DNA from 3 places in the Pseudoduganella aquatica genome. Region 2 is predicted to be linked to each of the others. Evidence: riboswitches for the same ligand, from Rfam matches in the RefSeq annotation. Region 2 holds a riboswitch; each other region holds the start of a gene.
The links. Region 2 has a riboswitch for cobalamin ahead of KT882_RS09375 (TonB-dependent receptor). Riboswitches for the same ligand answer to the same signal wherever they lie in the genome.

Region 1 (5,515 bases), 1.6 Mb from region 2:
TGGCCTTCGGCGCGGTGCTGACCCTGCCGGCCACGGGCTCTGAGATGAACAGCGGTTCCGTCGTGTCCAAAAAGTCGACCAAGGCCAAGCTGGTGTTTTCCAGCCCCCACGTGTTCCCGCGCTTCTCGGTGCTCGACCCAACCAAAACCTTCAGCCTGCCGCTGACACAGGTGGCGAATGGCGTGGTGGACGCCTTCACCCACGTCATGGAACAGTACATGACCTATCCGGCCGACGCCCGCGTGCAGGACCGCTTTGCCGAAGGGCTGCTGCAAACCCTGGTCGAGATCGGCCCGCAGGTGCTGGCGGAGCCCTCCAACTACGACGCGCGCGCCAACCTGATGTGGGCGGCCACGATGGCCCTCAACGGCCTGATCGCGGCTGGTGTGCCGGAGGACTGGTCCACGCACATGATAGGCCACGAGCTGACCGCGCTGCACGGCGTCGACCATGCGCGCACGCTGGCCATCGTGCTGCCTGCCAATATGCAGGTGCGCCGAGAAGCCAAGCGCGCCAAGCTGCTGCAGTACGCCGAGCGCGTGTGGCGCATCACCGAAGGCAGCGAGGATCAGCGCATCGATGAGGCCATAGCCCGCACCCGCGCCTTCTTTGAAAGCCTGGGCGTGCCGACGCGGCTGCGCGATCACGATATCGGCGCCCACCATATCGAAACGGTGATAAGCCAGCTGGAAGCGCATGGCATGACGGCCCTGGGCGAACGCCAGGACGTGACGCTGGAGACGAGCCGCCGCATACTCGAAGCGGGCCTGTAGCAAAGAGGTCTATTCCGGCAGCTTCTTGCGTCCCATCAGCCTGAGCGTGAAGTTGCGTCCGCAGCGCAGCACCGGGTACAGCACGCGGGACAGGGCGCGCGAGCGGAACACGGCGCTGTTGATGCGGTTGAACGCGCCGGACTCGGTGCTCAGCAGCGCAAGCATATGCACGCACTCGGCGCCGTAGTAGATGCGTCCTCCGTACAGCGCGGCCATGCCCTGGTTCAGGTCATAGCCGCTTTCCCGCAGCATGCCGGCGAGTACAGGCCGGGCGCGCGCATCGACCAGGTGCACCGGACCGGCGGACTCGCGCAGCTTGAGCACCTGCACATAGCTGGCACAGAACGGGCACTCGCCGTCGTACACAATCACCAGGCCGCCGGGATACTCAGCCTGCAAGGCCGATACGATATTCATTGTGATAGACCTTTCGCTTCAGGGCGCCGCTGTCCGGGTCGAGACATACCGACTCTACCACCAGCCGATACGCGTCCACGCTGCGCATGTCGACGCCCGCAAATGCATGCTCCACCGACGGCGCGCTCCAGAAATGATGGGGGTAGAGCTGGTTCGACCAGCGCCCGTCCGGCCCCGTCTTGCCGAGCACCTGGCGGTGAAAGCCCCGGATAAAGGCCGACAGCGCCGCGCCGTTCCAGGCCGCGCCTGCAGCGGGCGCCGAACTGCTGAAATCGCAGCGGTAGGACTGGCGCAACACGGCGGAGGACAAGGTGCCGCCGTTGGTGGCCGTGGGCAGGTAGTTCCCCGGCGGCAGGCCAAAGCTCATGTGCGCTATCGGATAGGAATAAAAGCCGAACGCGGTCGACGGCACCCGCGCTGTGCCGCCGTCCTTCTGCATCACTTCAAAATACACTTCGTTGACGGCCAGGCTGTCATACCAGCCCAGCCTGGCGACATGCGCGAACAGCGGCGACAGCGCAATGGCGAGCGCGCCCGCGGCGCCCGTGCGCCAGTTGAACGCGCTGCGCGGCAGCTGCGACGCCGCAGCGATGATGGACAGGTTCACCATGAACCAGGTCCAGAAATTCGCGCCGACCAGGACAAAAATCCCGAGATGCATCAGGTCGAACAAGGCGAACTGCAGCAGCAGCAGGCGCCGGTTGGAGAACACCAGTATGGCCGACAGCTGGATCAGGAAAACGCCCACCGCGAACGGCCGCCCCACCAGCTGCAGCAGGCTGGACACCGCACCGGTAAGCGCCGTCCAGTCGCCCCATAGCAGCTGCTTGTTATGCAGCGCGATGTGATAGATGTTGCGGTTTTCGTTGTTCAGCACCCAGTCCAGCACACCGCCATCCAGGTTGCCCTTGGCCAGCGAGGAATAGAAATAGTTCGCGGCCTGCATGGCGATGGCGATGAACAGCACGGTCCAGTAGGGCGCCGCGCCAGCCAGGTGCTTGCGGCACGCAGGCCATGCGCGCTTGACCAGCTCCAGCGCAAGCAGCGATACGGCCAGGTAGGCCGGCAGCTGTATCAGCGGATAGACGTCGAGCAGCGTCTCGTAGGGAAAGCCGGTGATATAGCCCGCCGCATGCTTGATCCAGTAGACGTAGAAGCCGCAGTACAGCAGCCAGGCCGGGCGTTGCATGGCCAGCAGCGCCGCCAGTCCCGCGCTTAGCCATGCGGCGGACAGCATGAACTGGCTCCAGCCATTGAAGTCATGCGCAATCGCCGGGACCGAAGGGTAGAGCAGGATGCTGTAAAGGCCGCAGGCAATGCCCAGGCCGCGCATGAGCGTGCGCAGCGGCCGGGGCGCCGCTTCGTAGGTCATGCCGGACGCCGCAATGCAGAAGGCCAGCACGGCCAAGAGCGCCAGCAGCGTGGCGGAAGGATAGCTGCGCAGCAGGCCCAGGGCCAGCCAGTGGCCCTGTAGCAGGACGGCCAAAACACGGCCACCGCCAGCAGGGTGGGCCAGTTTGCGGCCGGTTCAATCTCCGCCCCGGGCGGGGCGATGGCGCTGCAAGTGGACGGTTTCATGGCCTACCTTTTCCATGCGGTGCAAAAACCATAATGCGCATGGTCGCGCGCGTCCAGCGCGACGAAGGGGTTTCATGACCTTGCTCAAATTTGTTCAATGTAGACGCCGGGTACGGTAGAATCGCGGCATTACGTGAATGGTGCCCTCCCGCTTGTCGGCTGGAGGGTGAAACGGGAAGCCGGTGACGCGCGCGATTTTCATTGCGGGCCAGTCCGGCGCAGCCCCCGCTGCTGTAAGCCTGACGACTTTGACCGAACGCCACTGTGCATTGCACGGGAAGGCAGGGTCAGGGAAGGATGAAGGCCAGCCAGAAGACCGGCCAGTCACGAAGATTGTGCAAAACCCGGGGTGTGGTTTTTCCTGTTTTCCTGCGCGCCTGGCGCGCAGTCACTGCTAAAGTTCAAATTGGGCACTTCCATACTCCTGCGGCTAGCCGCAGCGCTGCTGTGCGCCTGCGCTTGTGCGCACGCGCCTGCGGCCAATCTGTTCGCCATCGTCACCGAGCGCGCCGCGCCGGCCGCCATCGAGGCCGCGCACCGCCATCTGGCCAGCCATCCCGGCGACCGCATCGTGCTGCGCACGCCGGCCCAGTGGATGGCCGCCAGCGAACGAGACGCCGGCCTCTGGATCAAGCAGGCCGACAGCGTGCTGGCCGTGTCCTTGTTCGGCGACCCCGCGCGCCGCCTGAAGGACGCCTTGCCGCGCAACCTCCGCGCGCAGACCGCCGTGCTGGCCTTCAATGGCGAAGCGAGCCTGAGCCTGATGAGCCGCGACGGGCGTGCCAGCCTGCAGGCCTTTTCGCCGGACACGCTGCGCGAACTGTCCTCCGAAGCGCCGCCGCCCGCCGCCCTGAAAGCCGCGCAGGCCGACCCCGCCGCGAGCCGCTGGCTGGCGGCGCGCCAGGTTTGGCAGGCGGGCGGCGTGGACAACACGGCGGCGCTGTTCGCGCATCTTCTCAATCCGGCCATGAAGCTTGCGGACCCGCAGCCTGAACCAACGCTGCGCGTGCGCGTGGGCCAGCGCGAGCTGACCGATGCGCAGGCCTGGGGCAAGGCTGCGCAGCTCGGCCTGAAGGCGCAGCCCACCGTGGTGGTGCTGGACCTGTCCAATATGGATAGCGTGGTTCCCGCCGCCGTGTGCCGGCAGATTGAACAGCGCGGCCAGCCCTGCGTGCAGGTGCTCACGCGCTGGGGCGGCGCCTCGCGCGAGGCGCTGGAGCGCCTGCCCGAGCTGGTCGCACCGGCCCAGCCGGCGGCGCTGGTGGTGTTGCAGGACTTTGTGGTGGGCGCGGCCGAAGGGCGAGAAGCGGTCACCGAAGCGTTCAAGCGGCTCAATGTGCCGGTCTTCAAGGCCATCCGCCTGTCCGACCGTAGCGCCGTGCAATGGCGCTTGTCGCCGGACGGCCTGCCGCCGGACTCGGTGCAGTACCGCGTGGCGCTGCCGGAGCTGCAGGGCATAGGCCAGCCCATCGTGGTGGCGGCCCTGGGCCAGCCGCAGCGCGACAAGCAGACCGGCATAGAAAACCGTCCGCCGGTGGTGCTGGCCGACGAAGCCGGGCGCCTGGGCGCGCGCGTGAGCCGCTGGCTGGCGCTGCGCGTGAAGGCCAACCGCGACAAGCGCGTGGCGCTGATCTATTACAACCACCCGCCGGGCCGCCAGAACATCGGCGCGGATAATCTGGACGTGCCGGCCTCGCTGTTCGACATGCTCAATGCGATGAAGGCGGCGGGCTACAGCACCGGCCCGCTGCCGGAATCGCCGCAGGCGCTGCTGGACATGATCATGGCGCACGGCGTGAACCTGCCGGAGGATCGCGCCGCCCTGCGTGAACTGAGCGGCACCGTGAACAGCGTGAGCGCGGCCGATTATGGCCGCTGGTTCGCCACGCTGCCGCCGCGCGTGCAGGGCGAAATGACCGGCGGCCTGCTGGGCCGCCTGCATGCCGACGTGCTGGAGGCCGAAGCGAACGGCGAACGCGCGCTGGGCCGCAAGCAGGCCGAGGTCATTATCAAGGAACTGCAGCATTTGGTGGAAGGCGCGGACCATCCGCAGCGCGAAGCGGCTATTGCAGGCCTGGCCGAACTGCTGGAGGGCTACCACGCCTGCCTGGAGCTGGCTGGCGCCAAGGATGGCAAGGCAGCCAAGGCAGCCAAGGCCGGCAATGCAGGCAAGAGCGGCTGCGGCGCACTGGCGCCGCTCAGCAAGCGCCTGTCCGGCTACGGCATCGAAGGCCTGAAAGGCTGGGGCGCTGCGCCCGGAAAAATCATGGTCGACAGCGGCAAGCTGCTGGTGCCCGGCCTGGTGTTCGGCAATGTCTTCATCGGCCCGCAGCCGCCACGCGGATGGGAAGTGGACGAGGAACTGCTGCACGCGAACACCAGCATCACGCCGCCGCACCAGTACCTGGGCTTCTACCACTGGGTGCGCGACCGCTTCAAGGCGGACGCGCTGGTGCACGTCGGCCGCCACTCCACCTATGAATTCCTGCCCGGCAAAGCGGTTGGCCTGAGTTCCGACGACTACCCCAGCCTGATCGCTGGCGACCTGCCCGGCATCTATCCCTACATCGTGGACGGCGTGGGCGAAGGCACGCAGGCCAAGCGCCGTGGCCTGGCCGTTATCGTCGACCACTTGACGCCGCCGCTGGCCGCCACGCCGCTGTATGACGACTTGCTGGCCCTGCGCCAGGTGGTGGAGAGCTTTGAAGCCGCCAGTTCCGAAACGCTCAAGGCGCAGGCCGCGAAGC
Region 2 (5,515 bases):
GTGTTTTCTACAACTTTCGCACGGTGTTTGCCCGTTTCCAGGCGCAGTGCGCAATCGACCTTCAATTTGGCGACATCTATACCAAGACACAACATTACTCTTCTCCTGATCAACCTTGCAAATGCGGGCTCACGGCACGCCGGGCCAAAGATACTGTTCGATCTTTAATGGAATAAGAGCAACTGCTGCGAAATCTACATCACGGTCTTGGCGACCAAGGGCGGGTACGGCATCCAGTTGCTCTGCCCCGACGTTCCGTTTTCGGGGCAGATGGAATAATACAAGGGCGGGTTAGGCAAAGCCGTAACCCGCCATGCGCGCGTCAGAACTCGTAGCGCGCCGACAGCTTCAGCTGGCGCCCGTCCGAGCTGTAGATGCCGCCACGGCACTGGAAGGCCATGCCGTAGTACTGCTTGTCGGCCAGGTTCAGGCCGGCCAGCGCCACTTCCCAGGCGCCAAACTTGCGCGCATAGCGTGCGTCCAGCGTGGTGTAGGACGCAATGCGCGCGGCGCAGCTGTTGGTGAAATCGGAACCGAAGCGCTGGCTGTCCACCCACTGCGCGCCGATGTCGGCGGTCTGGCCGTCGGCCGGGGTCCAGGTCAGGCGCGCGCTCAGCACGTTCTTCGGCACCAGCACCATTTCACGTCCGGCGATGGCGCCTTCGGTGAAGGTGGCTTTCACGCGCTGGTAGTGGCCGCTCAGCGTCCAGTCGCGCGCCAGCTCGGCGCTCGCGTCCAGCTCGAAGCCCTGGCGCTTGGTCGGCGCCAGGTTGGTGTTGGCGCCAAAGCCGAACGCGCCGGCGGTCGGATCGTAGTAGATCTCGTTGCGCAGCTCGTGGCGGAACACGCGCGCCGACAGCTTGGCGCCGCCGTCGGTGTAGCTGGTGCCCAGTTCCAGGTCATGCGAGGTCTGCGGCTGCAGCACGGTGTTGGGCACCAGGGTGTAGCCGTTTTCATCGGCATTGGCCACGCGGTAGCTGTGGCCGGCCTTCGCGTGCAGCGTGGCTTTCGACGACAGCGCGTAGCTGCCCTGCACGTCCCAGGCGTTCACGCCCTGGGTCACGTCGTAGTTGGCAACCGACCAAGGCGACGGATCGGCGTTGGTCTTCTCGAACAGCTCGCGGCGCACGCCTGCGGCCAGGCGGAAAGCGTCCCACTTGACTTCGTCGCGCAGGTACAGCGCCTTGGATTTCTGCGTGGCCTTGCTCGGGCTGGAGCCCTTCTGCTCGCGGGTCCAGTCGATGAAGTCCACGCCCGCCACCGCTTCGTTCAGCACGCCGCCGAACTGGCCCAGCTTGCGCACGCGCGGCGAGAACTGGGTCTGCTTGCTTTCGTAGTCCAGCACGGAGGACGTGGTGCCGTGGAAGTAGGTCGCTTCCAGCTCCTTGCGGCGGTGCGACAGCTCGGCGGCCAGGTCGTAGCCCGCGCGCTTGGCTTCGACGAAGGCGGTGAAGCGGTCGCTATCGAGGGCGCCGAAGTCCTTCGGCGTGGCGGCCTGGCGCGGGTTGGCGTCGAACTGGGCCTGGCTCAGCGATCCGGCGAAGCGCGAGTCCTGGCGGGTGCTCGACAGGCGCACGCCGGCGCGGCCGTCGGTAAAGCCCACTTGCGAGCCGGCGTTCACGCTGCGCGATTTGAAGGCGTTGTTGTCGCGGTAGTTGTCGGTGTCCAGCGCGCCGCCGGACAGGTCGAAGGCCCAGTCGCCGGTGCTGTGGGTCAGCGCCGCGCGGCCTTCGCGCAGGCCGAACTGGCCCACTTCGGCGTACACGCTGCCGTGCGTGCCGGCATTGCGCGCACCGGGGCGCTTGGTGATGATCTGGATCACGCCGCCGGTGGCGCCGTCGCCGAACAGCACGCTGCTGCCGCCGCGCGTGATCTCGATGCGTTCAACCGAATCAACCGGGATGGTCGACAGGATGGCCGAGCTCAGTTCGTTCTCGGACAGCCGCACGCCGTCCAGCAGCACCACCATGTTCTGGCTGCTGTTGGTGCCGAAGCCGCGCAGGTCCAGCGCGAAGTCCGGGCTGCCGTCCAGGCTCTGGTGGCCCAGCACGCCGCCGATCTTGCGGATGGCCTGGTTCACGTCGCTCACGCCGGCGCGGCGGATCTCGGCCGCGCTGATGACGGTGGCGCCGATGGGCAGCAGCGACGGATCGCTGTCGAAGCGCGCGCCGGTCACCACAACGGCGGCCAGGGCATCGCCCGCGATCTGGGTTTGCGCCATGGCGGAGGAAGAAACGATAGCGGCGGAGAAGCACAGCGCCACGGCAAGCGCCAGCGGCGACGAAGCCGGCGCGCGGCTAGAATTCGAGAAGGTCATGTTGTACTTTTATGCGTAGTGAGCATCCGCCTGCGTCCCCGCAGGCCGGATTCAACGAAAGGCTTTCGGCGCTTTCACCTGTTTGGCCGGTATCCGGGCTGGCAAGACGGGACGGGATCACCTTCCGGCGCGGGACTGGCCTGCGCAGTGGTTGTCGATCCAGCCTGCCGCGCATGCATTGCAGAAGCGCGGCGCTTGCGTACCGTTGCGGGGGCAGCACACCTTGGCCGCCGCGCTGCCAAAAAGCGCCGGCTGCCTTGTGTTTCCCGTTTAACTGCGTCCAAGGGCATGGACGCGGGCACCAAAACGCCGCCATTATACTCCCGGCCCCGTATGGATGATTTTGTTGGCAAATAATTACGTGCTTCGTTATAGTGGCGCCATGAACGCACACTCCTACCGCAAGCCAGCCATCGTCCTTGCCGCCCTCGCCGCCGCCACGCTGGCCGTGCTGGCGCTGGCGCAAGTCCAGGTCATCGCCATCCCCGAGCCGTACACGGACACCGGCATCCCCTTCGCCCCCGCGCAGGCAGGCGCCGTGGCCGCGCCCAGCGCGCCGGACGCCTGGGGCGGCCCGCGCACCGGCAGCGAACCCACCCTGTCCGACCGCGTGGTGGACTACAAGATAGCCGCCACGCTGGACCCGGACAAGCACACCGTGGACGGCAAGCAGCAGCTCACCTGGCGCAACCGCAGCGCGCATCCGGTGCGTACGGTCTACCTGCACCTCTACCTGAACGCCTTCGAGCATGCGGGCACCACCTTCTTCACCGAGCACCGCGCCAGCGGCGGCGGCATGTTCAGCCGCGATCCCAGAGAAGGCGAATGGGGCCACATCAACCTGCGCAGCGTGACGCAAGGCGGCGCCAAGGTGGAACAGTCCTTCGTGCAGCCGGACGGCGGCCCGGCCAGCGACCGCACCGTGGTGCGGCTGGACCTGCCGCAGCCGGTGCAGGCCGGCGCCTCCACCACGCTCGATATCGACTTCCACAGCCAGCTGCCACGGCTGCTCGCGCGCAGCGGGTACTTCGGCAGCTTCCACCTGGTGGCGCAATGGTTCCCCAAGATAGGCGTGCTGGAACTGGCGGGAGAACGCGGCGCCACCAGGCCGCGCTGGAATGTGCACGAATACCACGCCGAGTCAGAGTTCTACGCGGACTTCGGCAGCTACGACGTCAAACTCACCGTGCCCAAGGACTACACGGTGGGCGCCACCGGCGAGCTGCAAGGCGCGCCGGTGGAAAAGAACGGCATGCTCACGCACCACTACGTCCAGGGCGACGTGCACGATTTCGCCTGGACAGCGGACAAGCGCTACGCAGCGCCGCTGATGGGCAGCTGGAGCGGCGCGGGCAGTCCGCCGGTCAGCATCAAGGTGCTCTACATGCCGGAGTTCGCGGCCAGCGCCGCGCCATCGCTGAAAGCCGCGCAGGACGCGCTCACCTACTACTCCAAAACGCTGGGCCCCTATCCCTACAAGACGCTGACCGTGGTGCTGCCTCCGCATAACGCAAGCGAGGCGGCGGGCATGGAGTATCCGACCTTCTACACCGCCGACAGCTACGCCACGGTGGATCCGAAATCGCGCCAGGAATTCGAGCTGGACCTGGTCAACATCCACGAATTCGGACACGGCTACTTCTACGGCATCCTCGCCTCCAATGAATTCGAGGAACCGATGCTGGACGAAGGCCTGAACGAATACTGGAATATGCGCATGGCGCGCGAACGCGGGCAGCTGCTGCATCCGGCGCCGCGCTGGCTGCGCGCCATCGGCGTGTCGCCCGGCTTTGACGGCTTCCACTTTGAACTGGGCGGCGCGGTGCGCGAGAACCCGGCCGACCCCGCCGGCCAGAACGCGTACACGCGCCTGCAAGGCATAGGCCCGGCCTACAACCGCAGCGCCACCATCTTCCACGACCTGGAAGCGCAGCTGGGCAAGCAGGCCACCGAGCAGGCCTTCAAGGAATACTACCAGCGCTGGCGCTTCCGCCACCCCAGCACCGCCGACCTGCGCGAAACGCTGGCCCAGGCCAGCGGCCAGCGCGCGCTGGTGGAGCGCGTGTTCGCGCAGCAGGTCTACCGCACCGGCAAGGTGGACGACCGCGTGCAGTCCATCAGCAGCGAAGAAGTGCTGCCGCAGCCGGGCAGCGGCATCGTCAACGGCAAGCGCGTGGAGCTGACGCAGGACCAGGTGGACAAGCAGATCGACGATGCGCGCGAAAAATGGGAGAAAGCCCATCCCGACGCCAAGCACGGCGCAGGCCCCTACCCCTACCGCACCGAAGTGGTGGTGCGCCGGCGCGGCGAGGCCGTACCGCAAACGCTGCTGGTGCGCTTTGCCGACGGCAGCAGCGAAACCGTCAAATGGGACCCGCAGAACGGCGAACGCTGGGAGCGATTCGTGTGGCAGAAGCCGGTGAAAGCCGTGTCGGCCGAACTCGACCCCGAGCGCAAGCACCTGCTCGACACCAATAAACTCGACGACAGCCGCACCGTCAAGGCCGACGGCAGCGCCGCGCGCCGCTGGACCTTCGACCTGGCCGCGCTCGCGCAAGCCATCCTGACACTGATTGCAACCATATGAAACTGACCGACACCTGCGTGCGCGCCGCCCGCGCAGCCCTGCAATGGCGCCTGCTGGCGCTGTGGACCATCGCCCTGCTGCTGCCCACGCTGGCGCTTGCGCTGCCGTTCTGGATGCAGTTCGGCGCCGCCTTCAACCACTCCGTGCACGCGGCCGAACTGGCGCAGCGGCTGGACCTGTCCAATATCGCCGACCTGATGGGCGAGATGACGCGCAATCCGGCCGCGATCCAGCTGGGCGCAGGCACCGCGCTGGTGCTCACGCTGCTGCTGTCGCCGCTGCTCACCGGCGCGGTCGCCACCGCCGCCCGCTACGACGGCAAGCCGGCCCTGCGCCACATGTTTGCAGGCGCGGTCGCCGAATACCCGCGCATGTTCCGGATGATGCTGTGGGCCTTGGTGCCGCTGGGCGCCGCCATCGGCATCGCCAGCGGGCTGCAAAGCCTGGCCGGCAGCGGCGCAGACAACGCCATCACCCCGAGCGAAGGCCAATACCTGCGCGGCGCCGCCGGCATCCTCACCGCACTGCTGATCGCGCTGGCGCTGGCCACGCTGGACGCCGGCCGCGCCGTGCTGGCGTCCGACCGGCGCCGCCGCTCGGCCGTCGCCGCC
Region 3 (5,515 bases), 2.2 Mb from region 2:
CAGTTCAATCTCTGTTTAACGTCGTTGCCGACGTGGTCGCCCTTCAAAATAACTGACGATTCCTTCTCTCGAAGGTCACGTTTAATTTTTTCGTTGAGCGTTTAATAATTTGAGCTAAGAGGCTTGCGCCTCCGGCATCATCATCAAACGCCCACACTTATCGACTGTTAATTTTTAAAGAATTCTGCGTTACTTGCTGAAGCGTTTTGTTCAGCAGCAGAGAGGCAAGATTATGAGGCGTTTCGTTTAAACCGTCAACCCCTCATTTTCCTACTTTCCTACGCTGCGTATGTTCAGCAGCGCGGGGACAGAACTATAGCAAAGCTACTCGCGTTCCGCAAGGCCAAGCTGTACCATCGCATCTCGTTTCCTTCTCTCAGCAATATATGACCATCTCCCCTACCGCCAATCCCGACCTGTCCGCCGCGCTGGAGCGCGCTGTCAACAACAAGACCAAGCCGCTCGGCAGCCTGGGCGTGCTGGAGACGCTGGCCAAACAAATCGGCCTGATCCAGGGCACGACGGCACTCTCTATAGTAGAACCTGCCATCCTGGTTTTCGCGGGCGATCACGGCGTGGTGGCGGAAGGCGTGTCCGCCTATCCGCAGGACGTGACCTGGCAGATGGTGGAGAACTTCCTGGCCGAGGGCGCGGCGATCAATGTGTTTGCAAAACAGATGGGCTGCGCGCTGCACGTGGTGGACGCGGGCGTGAACCATGACTTCGGCCCGCGCGGCGGCCTGCACGACCGCAAGGTGGCGCACGGCACGCGCAACTTTGCGCAGGAGCCGGCCATGACGGCGGAGCAATGCGCCATCGCGCTGGAGCACGGCAAAGCGCTCGCTGCGGGCCTGCCGGGCAATGTGCTGGGCTTCGGGGAGATGGGCATAGGGAACACCACTGCCGCCGCCGCGCTGATGCACAGGCTGACCGGCATCCCTGCGGCGCAATGCGTGGGCGCGGGCACGGGCTTGTCCGCCGGCGGCGTACTGCACAAGCAGCGCGTTATCGAAGCGGCGGCCGAAAAACATGCCGGCACCACCGCGCCGCTGGAAGCGCTGGCGGCGTTTGGGGGATTCGAGATCGCCATGATGGCGGGCGCCATGCTGAAGGCGGCCGAGCTGCGCAAGGTACTGCTGATCGACGGCTTTATCGTCACCAGCGCGCTGCTGGTTGCGGCGCGCCTGCAGCCTGCGATTCTCGACTACTGCGTGTTCGCGCACTGCTCCGACGAAAGCGGCCATAAGCTGATGCTGGAGAACCTGGGCGCGCGTCCGCTGCTGAACCTGGGCCTGCGCCTGGGCGAAGGCACCGGCAGCGCGCTGGCCCTGCCGCTGCTGCATGCGGCGGTGAATTTCGTGAACCAGATGGCGACCTTTGAGTCGGCTCAGGTCAGCGAGAAGTCAGAGTAAATCCGCGCCGCCATGCATCAGCTCCGCCTGTTCTTTATCGCGCTGCAGTTCTTCACGCGCCTGCCCATTCCGCGCTGGGTGGGCTTTGAGCCATCCTGGCTGCACCATGCGTCGCGCTACTTCCCGCTCGTGGGGCTGGTGGTGGCGGCCATCGCTGCGGCGGTGTATGCGGCGGCGGCTTGGGTCTTTCCCGCTCCGGTGGCGGTGCTGCTGGCGACGGCGGCCGGCATCTACGCCACCGGCGCCTTCCATGAAGACGGCTTTGCCGATATGTGCGACGGCTTTGGCGGCGGCATGACGCCCGAGCGCGTGCTTGAGATCATGAAGGACTCGCGCATAGGCGCTTATGGCGCCATCGGCACCATCTGCCTGCTGGCGGTGAAGTGCACGGCGCTGGCCATGCTGCCGCCCGCCGTGGCGGTGGCCGCGCTGTTCCTTGCGCATCCGCTTTCCCGGCTAGCCGCCACCTCGCTGATCTGGCGCATGGAATACGCGCGCGCCGAGGGCAAGGCCAAGCCCATGGCGCAGGAAATGAGCGGTGCGGAATTCAGCATTGCGTGCGCCTGCGCCGCGCTGCCTGCGGCGCTCATCGGCTGGATGGGATGGCTGCCCTGGCTTTCCATAGGCGCGGCAACGCTGGCGGCGCTGGCCGCCGCCGTCTGGCTGGGCCGCAAATTCAAGCGCCGCATCGGCGGCTATACGGGCGACTGCCTGGGCGCGGTGCAGCAACTTGCCGAAGTGCTGATCTATCTCTGCGTGCTGGCCGGGCTGGGCCACGGCGGATGGCAAGCTTGATGCGCCTGATCCTGGTACGCCATCCGCAACCGCTGGTGGCGCCGGGCGTTTGCTACGGCAGCAGCGACCTGCCAGCAGCGCCGGACGATATCGTGCGCGTGCACACCGCGCTGCTGGCCAGCGCCAGCATTCCTCCCGGGACGCCTGTCTACGCCAGTCCTTTGCAGCGCTGCGCTGTGCTGGCAGGCCGCCTTGGCGCCCATACGCTGGACGCGCGCCTGGCCGAAATGGATTTCGGCGCCTGGGAGCTGCGCAGCTGGGACGATATTCCGCGCGCCGAGGTGGATGCCTGGGCGGCGGACCTCGCGAACTACCGTCCCGGTGGCGGGGAAAACGTGCTGCAAGTGGCGGCGCGCGTGGCGGCGTTCAGGGCGGAGCTGCTGGACCAGCGCCAGCACGAGGACCAGCATCCGCAATCCGCCATCATCTGCCATGCCGGCACCATCCGCGTGCTGATGGCGCTTGAAGCGGGCCTGAAAGCCGGCCTCCCTCTCGACGAAATCGCGCTGCGGGCCGCCGCCGCGCCGCACAAAATCGCTTACGGCGAAACTGTCATTTTGGAAGCTGTCGCCTGAAGCCGATATAATGGCGGCGTTTTGGTGCCCGCGCGCATGTCCATGCGCGCAGTTAAACGGGAAACACGACGCCGCTCCCCACAAGGAAAACGGCCAACGTGTGCTGCCCCCGCAACGGTAAACAAGTGTCGCCCACAGCGACAAGCTGCCTCCTTAAGACCACTGTGCTTTGCATGGGAAGGTGAGACAGTTCAACTTGCGAGCCCGGATACCGGCCAAAGCAGGTGGATGCGCTGCGCGCATCTGTTCAATCCAGCCCACGGGGAAGTAGGCTGGTTGCATACTATACAAAGAAATAATATGAGCTCTCCTGTAATCCGGCATGCGGCCGCCACGTCGCTTGCGCTGGCTATTCCTATGGCCGCCTCGATGACTGTTGCCGCGCCTGCCCACGCCCAGACCATCACCCCAGACAGCGTGATCGTCACCGCCACCCGCTCGCCGCAGCTGCAGCGCGACGTGCTGAGCGACATCGTCACCCTGGGCGCGGAAGAAATCGCGCGCTCCGGCGCCGGCTCCATCACCGACCTGCTGCAGCGCCAGCGCGGCATCGAGATCTCCCGCAACGGCGGCCCCGGCACCAATTCCAGCGTGTTCCTGCGCGGCGCCAACGCCAACCAGACCGTGGTGCTGGTGGACGGCGTGCGCATCGGCTCCCTGTCGTCCGGCACGGCCAGCTGGTCCGGCATTCCGCTGCAGGCGATCGACCGCGTTGAAATCGTCTACGGCCCCATGAGCTCCCTGTATGGCGCCGACGCCATAGGCGGCGTCATACAGATCTTCACGAAAAAGGGCGCAGGCCCGCAGACCGTGTCGGCCTCGCTCGGCGCCGGCAGCGACAAGACGCGCAAATTTGACGCCAGCATCTTCGGCGCCACCGCAGGCGACAACAGCTTCAGCTACGCGCTCAGCGCCGGCAAGGAAAAATCGGACGGCTTCTCCGCCACCAAGCCTGGCAGCACCAGCTACAACGCCGACGACGATGGCTACGACCGCGTAAGCACCTCCGGCCAGTTCGGCTTCCAGGTCGCCAAGGGCCATGACCTGGGCCTGGTTTTCCTGAACAGCCGCACCGACGGCCAGTTCGACAGCGGCGCCAGCCGCTACGACACGCGCAGCCAGACCAAGCTGTCCAACATCGGCGTGTTCAGCAAGAACCAGCTGGCAGCCAACTGGCACAGCACCGTGCAAGTGGCCAAGGCAGAAGACACCTCGGTCTCCGACACCGGCGTGGCCAGCGCCTACAGCCGCATCGAAAGCAAGCAGACCGACGCCACCTGGCAGAATGACATCCGCATCGGCGAAGACACCCTGCAAGTGCTGTTCGGCCACCGCGAAGAAGAGGTGGTGTCCGGTACCACGCCTGCGCTGGGCAAGGTCCGCAAGACCGATTCCTACGCCGGCGCCTACAGCCTGAAGCGCGGCGCGCACCTGGCCACGTTCGGCCTGCGCGCGGACGACAGCTCGCAGTACGGCACCAAGACCACCGGCTCGGCCGGCTACGGCTATCGCTTCAGCAACGCGCTGCGCGCCAGCGCCAGCTACGCCACCAGCTTCCGCGCGCCGACCTTCAATGAGCTTTACTACCCGGGCTTCGGCTACGAGAACAACAAGCCGGAACAAGGCCGCAACGCCGAAGCGGGCCTGCATTACGACGACGGCGTGACCGAGTTCGGCGCCAGCATCTACCGCAACAAGCTGACCGACATGCTGGTGACCACCACGCCATGCCCGGACCCGGCACGCAAGGGCAGCTGCGCCTACAACGTCAACCACGCCATGCTGGAAGGCGTGTCGCTGAGCGCAAGCCGCCGCCTGGGCGCGTTCACCGTGGCAGGCAACGCCGACTGGCAGGACCCGAAAGACGAGACCACCGGCAAATCGCTGGCGCGCCGCGCGAAAAAACACGGCAACGCCAGCGTAGAATACGCCAGCGGTGCAGTGGCCGCCGGCGCCGAGCTGCAAGTGTCCGGCAACCGCTTCGACGACGCGGCCAACGCCCGCCGCCTGGGCGGCTACAGCCTGCTGAACCTGTACGCCACCTGGCAGTTCACGCGCGACTGGTCCGTGCTGGCGCGCTGGAACAACGTCACCGACAAAAACTACGAAGTGGCGCGCAACTACGCCACGCCAGGCGCCAAGTTCTTTGCCGCTCTGCGTTACGGCATTAAATAAAGGTACGAAAAAGGCCCATGCATCCACACTCCCGCAACCTGCGCACGCGAGCAGCCGCCATCACCGGCGGGCTGCTGCTGTTCGTCATCGCCAGCCTGCTGTTTTCCGGCGTGACCGGCTCGGTTCACATTCCGCTGTCCGACATTCCGGGCGCGCTGGGTCAGCTGTGGAACGGCCAGGCCAACAGCCTGGCCGCCACCCTGCTCGACCTGCGCGGCAGCCGCGCGCTGACGGCGTTTGTCACCGGCGCGGCGCTGTCCCTGGCGGGCGTGATGATGCAGGCATTGCTGCGCAATCCGCTGGCCGACCCCTACGTGCTGGGCATTTCGTCCGGTGCAGCGGTGGGCGCGCTGGCGGCCATGCTGTTCATGTGCGCGGCCTGGGTGGTGGATGCGGCGGCCTTCGGCGGCGCCGTGGCGGTGTCCATGATGCTGTACTTCCTGGCGCGGCGCGACATGCGCAGCGGCGCGGCGGCCGAAGGCGGCACCGCCCTGCTGCTGCTGACCGGCGTGATCCTGACGGCGGCCTGCACGGCGCTGATTACGCTGATGCTGTCGA

Region 1: another riboswitch for cobalamin. It lies ahead of KT882_RS02295 (cobaltochelatase subunit CobN); the one in region 2 lies ahead of KT882_RS09375 (TonB-dependent receptor).
Region 3: another riboswitch for cobalamin. It lies ahead of KT882_RS30440 (TonB-dependent receptor plug domain-containing protein); the one in region 2 lies ahead of KT882_RS09375 (TonB-dependent receptor).

What each region holds. Positions count from the first base shown of each region.
Region 1 is NZ_CP086370.1:507,945-513,459, forward strand. It holds gene KT882_RS02280 (iron-containing alcohol dehydrogenase) at 1-773, shown strand, start outside; gene KT882_RS02285 (DCC1-like thiol-disulfide oxidoreductase family protein) at 783-1,190, opposite strand; gene KT882_RS02290 (hypothetical protein) at 1,162-2,676, opposite strand; cobalamin riboswitch at 2,890-3,107, shown strand; gene KT882_RS02295 (cobaltochelatase subunit CobN) at 3,175-5,515, shown strand, end outside.
Region 2 is NZ_CP086370.1:2,127,500-2,133,014, reverse strand. It holds gene KT882_RS09380 (IS110 family RNA-guided transposase) at 1-95, opposite strand, end outside; gene KT882_RS09375 (TonB-dependent receptor) at 323-2,317, opposite strand; cobalamin riboswitch at 2,385-2,638, opposite strand; gene KT882_RS09370 (M1 family metallopeptidase) at 2,700-4,904, shown strand; gene KT882_RS09365 (hypothetical protein) at 4,901-5,515, shown strand, end outside.
Region 3 is NZ_CP086370.1:6,811,810-6,817,324, forward strand. It holds rRNA gene KT882_RS30420 (16S ribosomal RNA) at 1-6, opposite strand, end outside; gene cobT (nicotinate-nucleotide--dimethylbenzimidazole phosphoribosyltransferase) at 387-1,412, shown strand; gene KT882_RS30430 (adenosylcobinamide-GDP ribazoletransferase) at 1,425-2,207, shown strand; gene KT882_RS30435 (histidine phosphatase family protein) at 2,207-2,782, shown strand; cobalamin riboswitch at 2,788-3,016, shown strand; gene KT882_RS30440 (TonB-dependent receptor plug domain-containing protein) at 3,083-4,957, shown strand; gene KT882_RS30445 (FecCD family ABC transporter permease) at 4,975-5,515, shown strand, end outside.